DNA from 2 places in the Caldalkalibacillus salinus genome. Region 2 is predicted to be linked to the other one. Evidence: predicted binding sites of a transcription regulator. Region 2 holds the regulator's gene; the other holds the start of a gene.

Region 1 (8,238 bases), on a different contig from region 2:
CTCTGATAGTTTGGAACGTTTGACCATGCCTTGCTTCGTTATGAAGAGGAGCATGTCATCCGTTTGATCAAAATCTTCTACACTGTAGGCGGACAATATACGATCATCTTTATCTATCGGGATTAAATTAGAGATATGTTGCCCCATTTCTTTCCACTTGATATCTGGTAGCTCGTGGACAGGTAGGTATAGATAATGCCCTTTTGACGTAAATAGTAATAACGTATGCGTCGTATTTGATGTGAGTAAATGGCATAATTCATCCTCATCCTTCATCCCGACCTCATCTTCATTGGAGGCGGCATACGACCTCATGCTCGTGCGCTTCACATAGCCGTCACGCGTGACGGTAACCATCACATCTTCGGATGGCACCATCACTTCTAGGCTAACCTTGAGCTCTTCTATTTCCGCCTGAACCTCCGTCATCCTAGCATCTCCGTACGTATCTCTTATCTCTTCTAATTCTTTTTTAATGACTTGTACCAACTTCTTCTCACTGGCAAGGATCGCTTCGAGCTTCTTAATCTTCTTCTCTAGCTCTTTAGCTTCCTTCTGCAACTGTGTCACATCTGTGTTCGTTAAGCGGTATAACTGTAAGCTCACAATGGCTTCCGCTTGAGGTTCTGTGAATCCAAAAGAGGAAATGAGATTACGCTTAGCATCCCCTTTATCCTTAGATGCACGAATTTTAGCTATCACATCATCTAATATGGAAAGGGCGTGTATTAGGCCTTCGACAATATGGGCGCGATCCTTTGCTTTACGTAATTCGTACTGACAACGATACGTCACCACTTCTTTTTGATGCGTCACATAAGCCTCCAATAAGCCTTTGAGGTTCATAAGTTGTGGCGTTTTATTGGATATAGCCACCATGTTAAAGTTATACGTGATTTGTAGGTCGGTATTTTTATATAAGTAATTGAGTATCCCTTCTGCATCAGCGTCCTTCTTCAAATCGATGACGATTCGTAAGCCAGTACGATCTGTTTCGTCCCTCACTTCAGCAATGCCTTCTACTTTTTTATCTATTCTAAGTTCGTCAATCTTACGCACGAGATTAGCTTTGACTACCTCATACGGGATTTCCGTGATGACGATCTGTTCCCGTCCCCCACGCATGACGTCAAAGCTCGATTTTGCTCTGACGACCACTTTTCCTTTACCCGTCTCGTAAGCTTGCTTGATTCCGTCAATCCCTTGAACAATCCCGCCTGTTGGGAAGTCTGGGCCTTTTAACACTGTCATTAACTCATCAACGGATACCTCGGACTGTTCGAGGTACATGATCACCGCATCAATGACTTCAATTAAGTTGTGTGGCGGTATATCAGTGGCATACCCAGACGATATACCGGTTGAACCGTTCACAAGTAAATGCGGAAATCTAGACGGCAATACGGTAGGTTCTTGATCGGAATCATCAAAGTTCGGTGCAAAAGTCACTGTTTGTTTGTCTATGTCTCTTAAGAGTTCAGATGCTAGGGGCGATAGACGCGCTTCTGTATATCTCATCGCCGCTTGTGGGTCCCCGTCAATGCTACCATTATTGCCGTGCATTTCTACGAGTCGTTTACGTACTTTCCACTCTTGTGACATACGCACGAGTGCATCGTACACTGACGTATCGCCGTGTGGATGGTAATTCCCGATCACAGTTCCGACCGTTTTAGCGGATTTACGAAACGGTTTGTCCGCTGTGTTCCCTTCCTGGTGCATGGCGTACAAGATGCGACGTTGTACCGGCTTTAATCCGTCTCTCGCATCAGGTAAAGCACGCTCCTGAATGATATATTTAGAGTATCGACCGAAGCGGTCCCCCATGACTTCTTCAAAGGGTAAATCTAAGATTTTATCGATCAGTGCCAATCTCATTATCCTCCTTTAGAAGAACGTCTTGACCTTCATTATCTTCTAATGTGAAGGCAACGTTACGTTCAATCCATTTCCTTCTTGGCTCAACCTTATCGCCCATAAGCACTGACACTCTTCGTTCAGCACGTGCAGCGTCATCCACCGTCACACGAATGAGTGCTCTGGATTCTGGATTCATGGTTGTCTCCCACAATTGGTCTGCGTTCATCTCACCTAGACCTTTATAGCGCTGTATGGTATACCCTTTTCCGACTTTCTTAATCGCCTTTTTCATTTCATCTTCATCCCACGCGTATTCCACTTTCGCCTTCTTACCTGTCCCTTTACTAATTTTATATAGAGGGGGTAAAGCGATGTAAACTTTATTCGCTTCAACGAGTGGTCGCATGTAACGATAGAAGAAGGTGAGCAGGAGTACTTGTATATGCGCACCGTCTGTATCCGCATCTGTCATAATGATGACCTTATCATAATTGCAATCTTCTAAATTAAAATCTGAACCAACACCAGCACCAATCGTGTAAATAATGGTCCGGATTTCTTCGTTTTTCATGATATCTTCTAGCTTCGCTTTTTCTGTGTTAACGACCTTGCCTCGTAGTGGGAGGATCGCTTGGAAGGTACGGTCTCGCCCTTGCTTGGCTGATCCCCCAGCGGAGTCCCCCTCTACCAAGAACAGTTCATTGCGGTCCGGATTTTTGGATTGTGCGGGGGTCAACTTCCCACTGAGCATCGCTTCTTTTCGTTTACTCTTCTTGCCCGTTCTTGCTTCTTCTCTCGCTTTTCGAGCAGCCTCTCTCGCTTGAGCCGATTTGATCGATTTTCGAACGAGCATGGTGGCGGTGTCCGGGTTTTCTTCTAGGAATGTGGCCAAACGTTCAGCCACAAACGTATCCACCGCAGATCTCGCTTCCGGCGTCCCGAGTTTCCCTTTTGTTTGCCCCTCGAATTGTAATTTTTCCTCTGGGATACGAACTGAGATAATCGCTGTTAACCCCTCGCGGACATCGGCGCCCTCTAAATTCTTGTCTTTTTCCTTAAGCAACCCGGTCTTTCGAGCATACTCGTTCATCACCCGAGTCATCGCCGTCTTGTAACCTGCTTCGTGTGTCCCTCCATCTTTTGTCCGAACGTGGTTTACGAAGGATAATATTTGCTCAGAATAGCCGTCATTAAACTGCATAGCGATCTCTATCGGAATGTCTTGCTGCTCTCCCATAAAAGTCATGACAGGGTGGAACGACGTCTTCTCTTCATTTAAGTACTCTACAAAAGCCTCTATACCACTCTCGTAGTGGAAGGTTTCCTGTTGTTCCTTTCCCTCTCTTAAATCTTGGACTTCGATCGTCAGTCCTCTCAATAGAAAGGCAGCCTCTCGAGCACGCTCAGCTAAAATATCATAGTTAAAGCCCGTTGTTGAAAATACTGTGCTGTCTGGTTTGAAATGAACAATGGTGCCAGTTTTACGTGTGTTACCTGTCTCTTCGAGGTCCGTTACCGGTTTTCCTCCGTTTTCAAATCTCTGGCGATACGTTTTCCCTTGTCTGTGAATCGTCACTTCTACCCATTCGGAAAGCGCATTAACCACGGAAGCCCCTACGCCATGCAGTCCACCCGAGGTTTTATAACCGCCTTGTCCAAACTTACCTCCCGCATGAAGCACGGTGAAAATGACCTCAGGTGTCGGTCGCCCGGAGGCGTGCATACCAGTCGGCATACCTCGTCCAACGTCTTTTACACTCACACTGCCATCCTTATGTATCGTTAAGGTAATGAGCTCACCATGTCCTGCTAACGCCTCATCTACAGCGTTGTCCATTATTTCAAAAACAAGATGGTGTAACCCTCTTGAATCAGTACTTCCTATGTACATTCCGGGTCTCTTTCGAACGGCGTCCAACCCTTCTAATACCTGAATCGATTCTTCATTGTATTCATAAGATAATTGATCGGTCAAGGACGTCTTCCCCCCTTCTTTTAGTACCGTTACGAACATACGTTTTTATATATTTTACACGCTCGTATGAAAATAAACAAGCGCTTGTCCATAACGGAACGAAAAGCCTTGAGAACACAACGTTTCAAGGCTTTTCGCTTCAGTCCTATGTTAGCTTTATTTCTGTTTCAGCGCAACACCCAGTACGTTCGGACCTGCATGTGTTCCGATTGTACTTCCTAACTTATAGTAGTGCACTTCTTCAAACGTGTCTAGGTCTAAAACGTTCGCTACTTCTTTTCTGGCGTCATCCTCATTTGTATAACCGTGAACGATAAAAGCGATATCAGTTTCATAGTCTGACAAGGAGCCAATATACTCCCCTAACTGACGCAAGCCTCGTTTTCTGCCTCTAGACTTGTCGAGCATGTTCACTTTTCCATTATCGACGGTGACAATCGGCTTAATATTGAGAATACCCCCGATCATGGCTTGAGCTGACGATATACGACCACCTTTTTTAAGGTTTTCTAATGTATCGAGTAAAGCCAAAATTTTGATTTGAGCTTTATGATCCTCTATCCATTGAACGACTTCTTTGGCCGTTTTGCCTTCTGATAACATCTTATCCGCTCTTTTTAGCATGTATAACACGACCACCGATACATTCGCGGAATCAACAAGGTGGATTTTTTCTTTTTCTTGCTCATCTTCAATCATATCTCTAGCGATGGTTGTACTTTGGTATGTACCACTTAGTTCGGATGAGATCGACAGACTGATGACTTCTTTATCCTCATCTATGTATTTCTTAAAAACATCGTGAAATGCTTGTGGAGACGGCTGACTTGTCTTGGGTAAGGCTTCTGACTCAGACATTCTTTCATAAAATTGTTCTTTGTTCAAGTCCACACCATCGAGGTATACGTCGTCCCCAAAATATATATTGAGTGGAACAACTTCTACGTGGTGCTGTAAATCAAGCCCGTTATCTACTTCAAAATCGCTTCCACTGTCTAAGACAAACACAACATTGCTCATAGTATGATGCCTCCTTCTTATTACGATTCATACCATCTTATCTAGAAACGATGGACAGCCCCTAAAAGACGATGCTCTCTTCCTGTATTATATCTTACTTTTATAAAAAAGGTAGTCCTTCTTTAAAGTCATATACGCTTTGTTAATAAGCGTGCACCATTTTATCTATAAGCATGCCTCTTTTACCACCTAGCATGTCACACAGAGATTCAATTTAAAGAATGACGCTACAAACGATATATTAAAATTCGCCAGTTAGGTCTAGACGCTATCGTATCAAGAAAAAAGCTACCCTTTACAGAGGACGATGTAAGGGTAGCTTGGATTTTCATCCAAATCTCACTTTATTTGCACGAGGCCATTTTCATACGACTAAACTAAAGAGACATTCTAAGGATTTCAGCAACGTCTTCTTTCTCTAATTTCTTAAAGCTGCCGATTGGACCAAAGTGAGTCGCTTTCTGAGCCATATCTTCTATATGCTGATCATCGATATCGTAATCAGCTAAGCGTACAGGGGCACCAATCTTGTTAAAGAATTCTCTCGTCGCTTGAATACCAGCCAGGGCCACTTCTTCATCTGATTGACCACTAGGGTCAACTCCCCAAACCTCAGTAGCAAAACGGATGAAGCGGTCGATATTTTCTTTATACACATATTTCATCCAGTTAGGGAAAATGATCGCTAATCCACCCGCATGGGGGATATCGTAAATAGCACTCACAGCATGCTCAATACCGTGGCTTGCCCAATCCGTTTCAACTCCCTGAGCTAATTGGCCATTCAACGCCATCGTACCACAGTACATAATATTGGCTCTCGCTTCGTAATTTTTAGGCTGCTCAAGCACGACTGGCGCATTGTCAATGACCGTTTTTAATATAGACTCAGCGTATCGAGATTGAAGGGGTATATTCTCCGTGTGTGAAAAATACTGCTCAAACACATGGGACATCATGTCTACCATCCCATACACCGTTTGGTCTTCCGGGACGGAGAATGTGTTTGTCGGATCTAAGATAGAAAAGGCTGGAAAAGTCGTACCTGCCCCTCGCTTCTCTTGCTTCTCCCAGTGTGTGACCACACTACCACGGTTCATTTCAGACCCAGTCGCCGCCAACGTGAGAATAACGCCGAGTGGTAACGCAGCTTCAGCAACAGCTTTACGATCGTAAAAGTCCCATACGTCTCCATCGTATTTGGCCCCTACAGCAACACCTTTAGCAGCATCAACCACACTGCCTCCGCCCACTGCGAGAACGAGGTCAATGGACTCTTGCTTACATAGATCGATCCCCTTCTGGACAGTCGTCAGTCTCGGATTAGGTTCTACCCCGGCTAGCTCAAACACCTGGCAGTCTGCCCCTTGTAATCGTTGTATAACATCATCGTACAAGCCAAAAGATTTAATACTGCCTCCGCCATAGACAAGGAGCACCTTTGTCCCGTATTCATGTACTTTATCTGCTAATTTTTCGATTTGGCCTTTTCCGAATAGAATCTCAGTAGGGTTCCTAAACTCAAAATTATTCACGTGTAGACCTCCTTATGGTAGTCAATATGTACTTAGCCCCATAAACCTAAAGTTCAAAGGTAACTTTATTGTATCAAAGCGACAACGTGTTTTAAAGTTTTGTGCACCTGAGGCAGGAGCAGCGTATGATTTCCAGGCATGTTTCTGCCTGATTAACACACCCTAAGCTTAAGCATATGTAAGCATACAAGAAAGCGAGGATTGCTGATGAAGATGCCAAAGGATGAAAAAGCGATCATTGCCGGGTTCAGAACGATGGAACAAGCTGAAAAAGCAAAGCAGGAGTTAAGTCAGCTTGGGGTTATTGACCAACGTGTTGACCGCATGAGTCTCTATACCGTCACCGAGTTTGAAAAAAGACCAGAGAATCCGATAACGGGAGATTATCCCGGATTAGCTAACGCCACATTTGATCAGGAGATGGGGCGTGATCAAAGTGTCTTAGCAAATGTACAACCTAGCGCTTCAGGATTAAGCGATGGTAACCCCTCAGATGTAGGTTTAGATGTTGTCTTATCGGCTGTTGTATCTGAGAAAAATTTTCACAGGGCGCAAGAAATTGTCAGAGAGTGTGGCGGACAATTCTAACAAAAAAACGATGCGCAATCTCCACTAAGGTGGGTTTGCCGCATCTTTTTTATATTCATGTCTTTCTATTAATGAACTGGGAAAAAGATCATTTGTAAGGCAAAGATAACACCAAAGGCGTACACGAGTGGATGCACCTGTCTCCATTTGCCGCTCGTGATTTTGAGAATGGGATAAATGATAAATCCTAGGGCAATCCCTGTTGCGATACTAGAGGTCAATGGCATCGCAATCATAATCGTAAAGGCAGGAAAGGCTTCATCAAATTGATCCCATGAAATTTTCGAAACACTTTCCATCATAAAGCTACCAACAATAATAAGCACGGGTGCTGTAATAGCGGGTAAAGCGGCAATCGCTTCAATCATCGGTGATAAAAACATAGCCAACAACAGCAAACCTGCCGTTGTCACTGCGGTCAATCCCGTGCGTCCTCCTACTGCGACCCCTGATGAAGACTCAATATACGCTGAGGTGGGGCTCGTTCCTAAACCAGCACCTACGGTGGTCCCTACCGCATCAGCCATGAGTGCATGCTTCGCTTTCGGAAATTCGCCCGTATCCTTAAGTAAACCTGCCTGCTCCGCCACCCCTATCATCGTCCCAGTAGTATCAAATAAAGTCACAAGTAAGAAGGCAAAGATGACCGCGTATAACCCATGTTGCCAGACCCCAGCAAAGTCTAGATCAAAGAAAACTGGAGCAGAAGGCATTGAAAAGAGGCCATTGAATGTCAATAATCCCTGGACATAACCAATAAGGGCAGTGACGAGCATCCCAATGAAAAGGGCCGCCTTTACTTTGAGCGTCATGAGTATCAATGTGATTATAAGGCCAATGATGGCTAACATCGTACCAGGGTCATGTATATCTCCTGGAGCCACAACCGTCGCCTCATCTGGTTGAATGAGGCCCGCTGTCCGTAATCCTATAAAGGCGATAAATAATCCGATACCTGATGTAATACCATACTTCAGTGCGCCCGGTATGGCTTTAATGAGATGTTCTCTAAATGATGTTAGACTGAGCAAAATGAAGAGTACGCCGGCGCAGAAGACAGCTGCGAAAACCGTCTGATATGTTAGCCCATAAGTACCAACCACACTAGCAAAATAGGCATTCAACCCCATACCTGGTGCGATGGCAATAGGATAATTAGCGAATAAGGCCATATAAAGTGTCCCCACCGCAGCAGAGATAATGGTGGCCATAAAGACTTGTTCAAAGGGTACGCCCGCTTGGGATAAGATGGCTGGGTTG
Region 2 (8,238 bases):
GTCCCCTTCTTCGGTTCCTAAGTCCTCTTCTGTGTCGCTGTCATCAGAAGTTTGGGTATAAGTAAATTTGTAAACATCATCTTCTAGCCAAAAGGCAACATTAAGTTCTCGTGCCATGTCAAATATCGGAACATATAGATCTCCAGATATGTTAACAGGGGCATGATCATCTTCGAACGTTGTGTGATTGACCACGAGATTGACCTTGGTTGAGATGAAAGCCTGCTTCTCTGCATTATCCCAACCGACACGTAAACCTAGGTACTCACTAACAAAACGAAGTGGCACCATCGTCCGATAGTTTTCTAGGAAGGGAGCAGTGTCCATCTCTTGGGCTTGTCCATTAACATGGATCGTCTCTTCACCAAGGTACATTCTTAGATGCGTTGACCCTTCAAAGATATCGATTCTGCTTTCTGCCTGATTCCAGCTTACTTGGGCACCAATGTTCTCCACGATAAATCGTATCGGAACGAACGTTCTCCCTTGGATGATCTGTGCTGGCACATCAGATTCAACATACTGACCTTCTACCATTAGTTTGACTTCGTTACTCGCTTCAGCGTCAGCATGACTCATCATACCTACAGTTAAGAACGCGAGCGTGAGTACAATGATTAAGGACCATTTTTTTGACATTAAACCTTCTCCTCTCCCAATCAATGCCTCTAAAGCTGCTGGTTTTCTTTTTCATTTTAAGGTTTTAAGCTTTCAATCTTGTTATGTATGTGCTTGTCAACCTCCTTTCAGAGCTAAAATATTCCTTCAATATATTTGACGAATGATGTCGCAAAAAGTTGTCCTCTAATTTGGGCTCTACGTCAGTTGTTGGTCACTAGTGGGTTAAATCCCCTGACATTGCCTCGTCAGTATGGTTTTGACTTCCTCAATTTTTCTCTTAGGAATAAGGATAAACAGAATATCGTTTCCCTGTAGGATCGTATCTCCATTAGGTGTAATCAACTGATTATCTCTTATGACAGCACTGATCAGCACATCTTTAGGCAAAGGTATGTCTTGTAAGGTCTGCCCCACAACCTTGGCTTGCTCATCTATAAAAAATTCAACCATTTCGGTGTTCGTTTGGCCAATAGAAATGAGCTCCAAGCTATGTGTGGGCACTGTTCGCTCTTCCTCAGTTAATTTTAATTTATCGGCCAATGCTCCTATTGTGGAGCCTTGGATGAGAGCAGATGTCAATACGACAAAGAAAACCACATTGAAAAACATTTGGCTATAATCAAGGCCTGCTATCATAGGATAAGTAGCCAATACAATAGGAACTGCGCCTCTTAACCCCGCCCAGGAAATAAAGAGTTTGTCCTTGAACTTATACTTAGAAAGGAGCAAACTTGTATAAACACCTAAGGGTCTAGCCACAAACATTAGAACGATAGATAATAATACACCTTGTAATACAACGTTAGTCACGAGTTGGGAAGGCATAACGAGCAAGCCTAGAACGATAAACATTAGGATCTGCATCATCCATGCAAACCCTTCATTAAACCTTAGAATCGAGTGCCGGTAGGGTATCGTTGCATTTCCCATGACGATAGCCAGTGTATATACAGCTAATAACCCACTGGCCTGTATTAATGCCGTCACACTATAACCTAGAACAGCAAACCCTAATCCAAAGATAGGATATAAGCCACTGGAGTCCAAATTGATACGACTCATGGCCCATACAGCAAACCGACCTAAGAGGTAACCGATGACAAGTGCGACTCCCATTTGCCATATGAAAGCTGGGACCATGAACCAAAAATAGGGTTTGTCCAGTCCAATCAATTCAATAAATGATAAAGTCAGAAATACGGCCATAGGGTCATTTGTCCCTGACTCTGCTTCTAAAGTGGACTGTAGTCGTTGTTTAATATTTTTGCCACTGATCACGGCAAAAACAGCGGCAGCATCCGTTGAACCGACTATGGCACCAAAGAGTAGCCCTTCTAGCCACCCCACTTGGAGAATATACTTAGCGGCTACACCGACAACAATTGTGGTGAGCAACACGCCGAGTGTTGCCAGCGTGAGCGAAGATGTAGCCACCTGTTTGACATGACTCAACTTGGTCTGTAGACCACCCTCAAAAAGGATGACAATCAGTGCCAATATACCTAGTAGCTGGGCGAAGCCGGCACTGGAAAAATCAATAAGACCCATGCCCTCAGACCCGAATATCATCCCCACTGCAATAAACACGACAAGGGTCGGCACACCTACTCTTGCTGAAAACTTGGTGGCCATGACACCGGCTAAAAGTAGGATAGCCGTTAAAAATATGAAGTAATCTGTATGTAGGATATCACTCATGAATACCAACCGCCCTTACTGGAGCGCTCATGAATAAAGAAGCAGTTTTAAAAACTGCTTCTTTATTATTAACTCTATATATAATATGACCCTATATTAGTGTTTTTTACGCTTATTTTGTTCACGTTTTAACTTTTTAGGCGTGACATCTTTGCCTTCTGGGTCAACAACCTTTACACCCATAAGGTTAGCTTTAAGTGAGCTACGAACAGATTGTAGATATTCTTCACGTAAACGTTGTTGCTCGAGCTTCTCCTCCTGCGACAGTGCTTCTTTTTTTGATTTATTCGCCAGTTCATTAATTCTAGCTAATTTTTCTTGAGTGAGCACAGTAATCCCCTTTCTAATATCATCATATGACCTTTGCTCATACTATCAGCATTCCTTTATTATAACACGGGAATACTCACAATGAATAGAAAGGAAAACTTACGCCCCTCCGCTGTCTCACATTCTGTCTCCTAAACTGACCCTATTCTTCTTGGTGATGCACTAGTACCTGAAGTTCCTGTCCCGGATAAATTAAACTCCCCTCTAAACCATTGAGTACTTTCACCTGCTGTATGTATTCTTGAACGGATATACCTAGACCCTGATGGTGTTGTGCAGCAATACGCCAAAGGGTGTCCCCTGTTTCAACTTGTATATACTCATACTGATAATCTTCTGCTGAAGCCATAACGTTAGACATCGTGTAAAAAATGGCACAAAGTACAATAACAAAAACCAAGAGATATGATATGTCTTTTGTGACAAACATGATTAACCTTCCCCTTTCTTTCTTATCACTTTTATTCGAAAGTTGTCGAATAATTATGTACGGTATATGGGTGGAATGTTATACAAAAATAAATCGAGAACTTTTGTTCCCGTTTTTTATTATAATAGGAACAAAGGTTCTGGTCAAGATTTTTTTCGAACTTATGTTTGTACGCTCATTTCTTCTATGCTATAATGACAAGTAAGTAAAAAGTGGCAATTTTTATCATACTGGGTTGAGGTGAACGTTATGAAAGCATTATCAAATCGTCAAAAAGCGATTTTGGATTTTATTAAAACCGAAGTAAAAGAGAAGGGATATCCTCCCTCGGTACGTGAAATTGGGGAAGCGGTTGGGCTAGCCTCTAGTTCTACGGTCCACGGACACCTGGCGAGACTCGAGAAAAAGGGACATATACGGCGAGATCCTACAAAGCCTCGAGCGATTGAAGTGTTAGACGAAGAATTTATTCAAGAGGAGCAAGCATCCTACGAGCCTGTTGTACGTATTCCCGTTATTGGTAAAGTAACTGCAGGGGTCCCTATTACGGCTATTGAGAATGTCGAAGAATACTTTCCACTTCCGGAGAAATTCGGTGGCGATCACGACAACGTGTATATGTTAAAAGTCCAAGGTGATAGTATGATTGAGGCTGGCATCTACGACCAAGACTACGTCATCGTCAGACAGCAAAACACAGCTAACAACGGGGACATCGTCGTCGCTATGACTGAAGAGGAGGAAGCGACGGTTAAGCGATTCTTTAAGGAAAAGAACGTCATTCGTTTACAACCGGAAAACGCATCACTAGAACCTATCATTTTGCGCGAGGTGACCATTTTAGGCAAAGTGATTGGGGTATTCCGTACTATTCACTAGGACATGTTTTGTAACAGGACATTTTTTTAGCCACTGACATTTCAAAAGAAAGTGTTATGATTGAACGAATACGTGATAATAACATACATACGTTACATAAAGACACGTCGTTATAGGATTAATTAATGAATCAGTGCAGATAACACTCTAAAAGTCTAAAGTAGCTGTCAGTATTGTACAAGTTTGATGTACTTCCTGAAAAAAGCTGCCTTAGGCTTTTTTTTAATGCTCACCATCCATTACCCATTGTAAACCTCCTATGCTTATATGCCCTTTTGAAACGTTTTTAATTGATTAATTAACACTTCTTAGAACATTAATGGCTGTCTCGTTTCCAATAAATGTATTAAAAACCTGTATTTTGAGATTATATGTTAAAATATAGGTAGGAGGGATGCTTATGTGTGGACGTTTTACCCTTTATAGTCCTTTACAATTATTATATGATCGGTTCTATATTGATCATGCTGACTTCATGTTTGAATCTCAGTACAACATCGCACCTAGCCAACAAGTTCTAGCCGTTGTTAATGACGGTGAAAAGAACCGTATGGGGTATTTAAAATGGGGACTTATCCCCCGTTGGGCCAAGGACGAAAAAATCGGTAACAAACTTATTAATGCACGTGCAGAAACGATACATGAAAAACCCAGCTTTAAGACCGCTTATAAGAAACGCAGATGCTTAATACCGGCAGATGGATTCTATGAGTGGAAAAAAGAGGGTGGTCAAAAGCTCCCCATGTATGTACGCCTTAAGGAGCAGGCGCCTTTTGCCTTTGCAGGATTATGGGAGCGCTGGACGAGCCACGACGGTCGCCAATTAACTACGTGTACCATTATTACCACGGAACCCAATGACTTGATGCAACCGATTCACAATAGAATGCCTGTCATCCTGGATGCAGATGGCGAAAAGGCATGGTTAGACAAGGATACTGAGCAAGATGAACTTCACACCTTGTTAAGACCTTATCCTGCACCACTTATAGAGGCTTATGAAGTTTCTTCCTTAGTGAATTCACCTCAAAACAACTACCCTCAGCTGATTGAGACATTAGCATAAGATAAATACATTTTAGACATAAGTAACCCCTACGAATTTCGTGTATCCGTAGGGGTTACTTATTTAGAGCATATTTTTTTGAATATTTTTTATGCATATGCCATACGCATACGAACCTATGACAGCGACTTTTCTCAGTAATATAATGAAAAAACGGGCCTACCGTAAAAGCCTTCTATCCTATTCCATGACTATTTTTACTCATCAGATTGATGACCCGTTTGATGAGTCTTAAGACCGAAGCCTTTCCTAAACAACGGGTTAACTTTATCGTGGTTATTGATCTGTTCCATATTTCTTGGCCATGTAAAGGAGAGTTTACCGCTAAATTCATAATGACCAAATAGGACATCTGCAACACCCGCACCTTCACTTCCTGGCAGCCATGAAGCTACAAATGCATCCCAATCTTTAATTTCATCTGTTACCAGCATCGGACGGCCAGATTGAAGCAGCACAACCATTGGGACACCAGAGGCTTTTACTTTATTTAATAAGTTAATATCTTCTTGAAGTAATCCTATATCTTCACGATCTCCAAACATCTCCGCATAAGGGGGTTCACCAATGACAACAACTGCAACATCATGTCCCTCAGCACCAGACCCATCTTCACTATAATTCACTTTTGTATTCGGTCCTGCAACTTCATTTATACCTTCGAGTATTGTTGTTCCTGGAATTAAATCTCTTTCAGGTTCTCCCATCCATGTAGAAGACCCTCCCTGCCAGCTAATCGTCCAACCGCCAGCTTGGTATCCCATATTATCAGCCTTCTTACCAGCGACAAAAATATTTAATCCATCTTTTTGGAGCGGTAAAATGTTGTTTTTATTTTTTAATAAAACTTGAGATTTTCTAACTGCTTCACGGGCAACGGCACGATGCTCACTTTGACCAATACCCTGCGTCACTAGATCTCTGTCGGCATAAGGGGTCTCAAAAAGACCATTTTCAAACTTAACACGCAGGATTCGTGTTACAGCATCATCAATACGACTCTCAGAAACTTCGCCACTTTCAACTAGCTCTTTTGTCGTTGTAAGAAAGTGCTTCCAGTCATCTGGAATCATAAATAAATCAACACCCGCATTCATACTTCGCTTAATGGATTCTCTGAAGTCACCTGGTACAATTTGTTGCGGACCATTATAGTCGGAGATAACAAAACCTGTAAAACCAAGTTCGCCTTTTAATACTTCAGTGATAAGATGATAATCTCCATGTGTTTTAAGGCCATTTATGCTAGAGTAGGTCACCATTACAGTTCGTGCACCAGCCTTAATAGCATCTTTATATGGCTTGATATGCTTTTTAATCTCCTGGTCTGTATATTCAGTTACATCCCCTTGGTCAATACCGTCCTCAGTTAAACTATCCCCAACAAAATGTTTGATGGAAGACACAACTTGGGTACCCTTTAGGAAGTCGCGGTCTTTAGGATCTCCTTGCAAACCTTCTACTAAGGCTGATCCAAGTCTACCAGTTTGTTGAGGATCTTCACTATATCCTTCATAAGTTCTACCCCAACGTATATTTTGTGGAGCGGCAAGAACAGGAGCAAAAGTATAAGAAATGCCTGTTGCTCGCACTTCTTTTGCTGTTATTTCCCCTATACGCTTCACTAAATCTACATCGTTCGCAGCCCCTAAGCCAATGTTATGAGGAAAAACAGTAGCGCCGTAAACATTATTATGACCGTGTACGGCATCCACACCATAAATGATCGGGATACCGAGCCTAGTAGCCAACGCACCGCTTTGGAAATCATCTACCATATCTGCCCAATCCTCTGGTGTATTTCCTGTTGTTGGTAGGGAGCCTCCACCACTTAATATAGATCCAATTTTATAATTTTTAACGTCTTCTGCTGTTAGAGCACTTCGCTCAGGTTGCACCATTTGGCCTATTTTTTCTTCCAATGTCATTCTTGATAATAAATCGGATACACGTTGTTCTACACTTAATTCAGCATTTTGGTAATCTGGAACATCACTCTTTGCACTAATTGATACGCCTCCAAGTGTAGATCCTACAACCATAGAGAACAATGCTATACTCATCAATACCTTTTTCTTAAATTTACGGACGATCATCATTTCTCCTCCCTCTAATAGCTTTATTTACATCATTTACTTTAGGTTAAGTATTTGTATCGACGCTACGTACAGATGAGATACACCCCCTAAAGAGCCTTATATTGAAAACGCTTACATTCAAATTGTACAATACAGTAGCCGTTGATGGGTTAAGTAAGTGATGGACTAATTTGTTATTAACTGGATTATATTGTTGTTATTGGCTGGATTTCCTTTTCTGTCCCTACAAATAGCACCTGCAAATAAAAAACCCCTACGCATACTCGTGTATGCGTAGGGGTTAATCTTTTTAAACGACCGTTTGTAGCGATCGTTAGCCATTAATATTGCGTCAAGTATTGGTCACGCTCCCAAGGGTGTACTTGAGTGCGGAACATATCCCATTCGATTTCTTTGGCTTCTACAAAGTGTGAGGCTGCATGCTCTCCTAAAGCTTTGTAGATCACTTCGTTCTTACTGAACTCGTCAATCGCTTCTTTTAATGTGGCTGGTAAGCTCTCAATACCGTAATCTGCGCGATCTTCCTCATTCATGACATAGATGTTACGGTCTGTCGGCTCGTCAAGTGGAAGCTTGTTCTTGATCCCGTCTAAACCTGCTGCTAGCATTGCTGCTAGTGCCAGGTACGGGTTTGCAACTGGGTCAGGGTTACGTAACTCAATACGCGTGCCTAAACCACGAGAAGCCGGTACACGTACGAGCGGAGAACGGTTCTTTGCAGACCAAGCCACATAACAAGGGGCTTCATATCCTGGTACGAGACGCTTATAGGAGTTGACTGCTGGGTTCGTGATCGCAGCAAAACCTCTGGCATGCTTTAAGATACCAGCAAGGTAATGTTTAGCTGTTTCACTTAGTCCGAGCTCATCACTTTCATCATAAAAAGTGTTTTCTTCGCCTTTGAATAGGGATTGGTGACAGTGCATCCCTGATCCGTTTACACCATATAATGGCTTTGGCATGAATGTGGCATGAAGACCGTACTTTCTCGCTACCGTTTTAACAACGAGCTTAAACGTTTGGATATAGTCCGCAGCCGTTAAAGCATCCGTGTATTTAAAGTCAATCTCATGTTGCCCTGGTGCGACCTCATGGTGAGAGGCCTCAATTTCAAA

Evidence for each region. The regulator LexA, encoded in region 2, represses DNA repair genes until DNA is damaged. The targets are predictions, from matches to a motif close to CGAACATATGTTCG.
Region 1: the regulator LexA is predicted to act here: its motif matches at 3,868-3,881, upstream of parE (DNA topoisomerase IV subunit B).

The regions. Positions count from the first base shown of each region.
Region 1 is NZ_JAERVL010000012.1:134,417-142,654, forward strand. It holds gene parC (DNA topoisomerase IV subunit A) at 1-1,872, opposite strand, end outside; gene parE (DNA topoisomerase IV subunit B) at 1,856-3,835, opposite strand; gene JKM87_RS08710 (DegV family protein) at 3,992-4,855, opposite strand; gene JKM87_RS08715 (iron-containing alcohol dehydrogenase) at 5,233-6,390, opposite strand; gene JKM87_RS08720 (hypothetical protein) at 6,598-6,978, shown strand; gene JKM87_RS08725 (NCS2 family permease) at 7,047-8,238, opposite strand, start outside.
Region 2 is NZ_JAERVL010000001.1:430,717-438,954, reverse strand. It holds gene JKM87_RS02080 (N-acetylmuramoyl-L-alanine amidase family protein) at 1-639, opposite strand, end outside; gene JKM87_RS02075 (potassium/proton antiporter) at 844-2,319, opposite strand; gene JKM87_RS02070 (DUF896 domain-containing protein) at 2,416-2,649, opposite strand; gene yneA (cell division suppressor protein YneA) at 2,792-3,079, opposite strand; gene lexA (transcriptional repressor LexA) at 3,329-3,958, shown strand; gene JKM87_RS02055 (SOS response-associated peptidase) at 4,359-5,024, shown strand; gene JKM87_RS02050 (glycoside hydrolase family 3 protein) at 5,222-7,120, opposite strand; gene glnA (type I glutamate--ammonia ligase) at 7,444-8,238, opposite strand, start outside.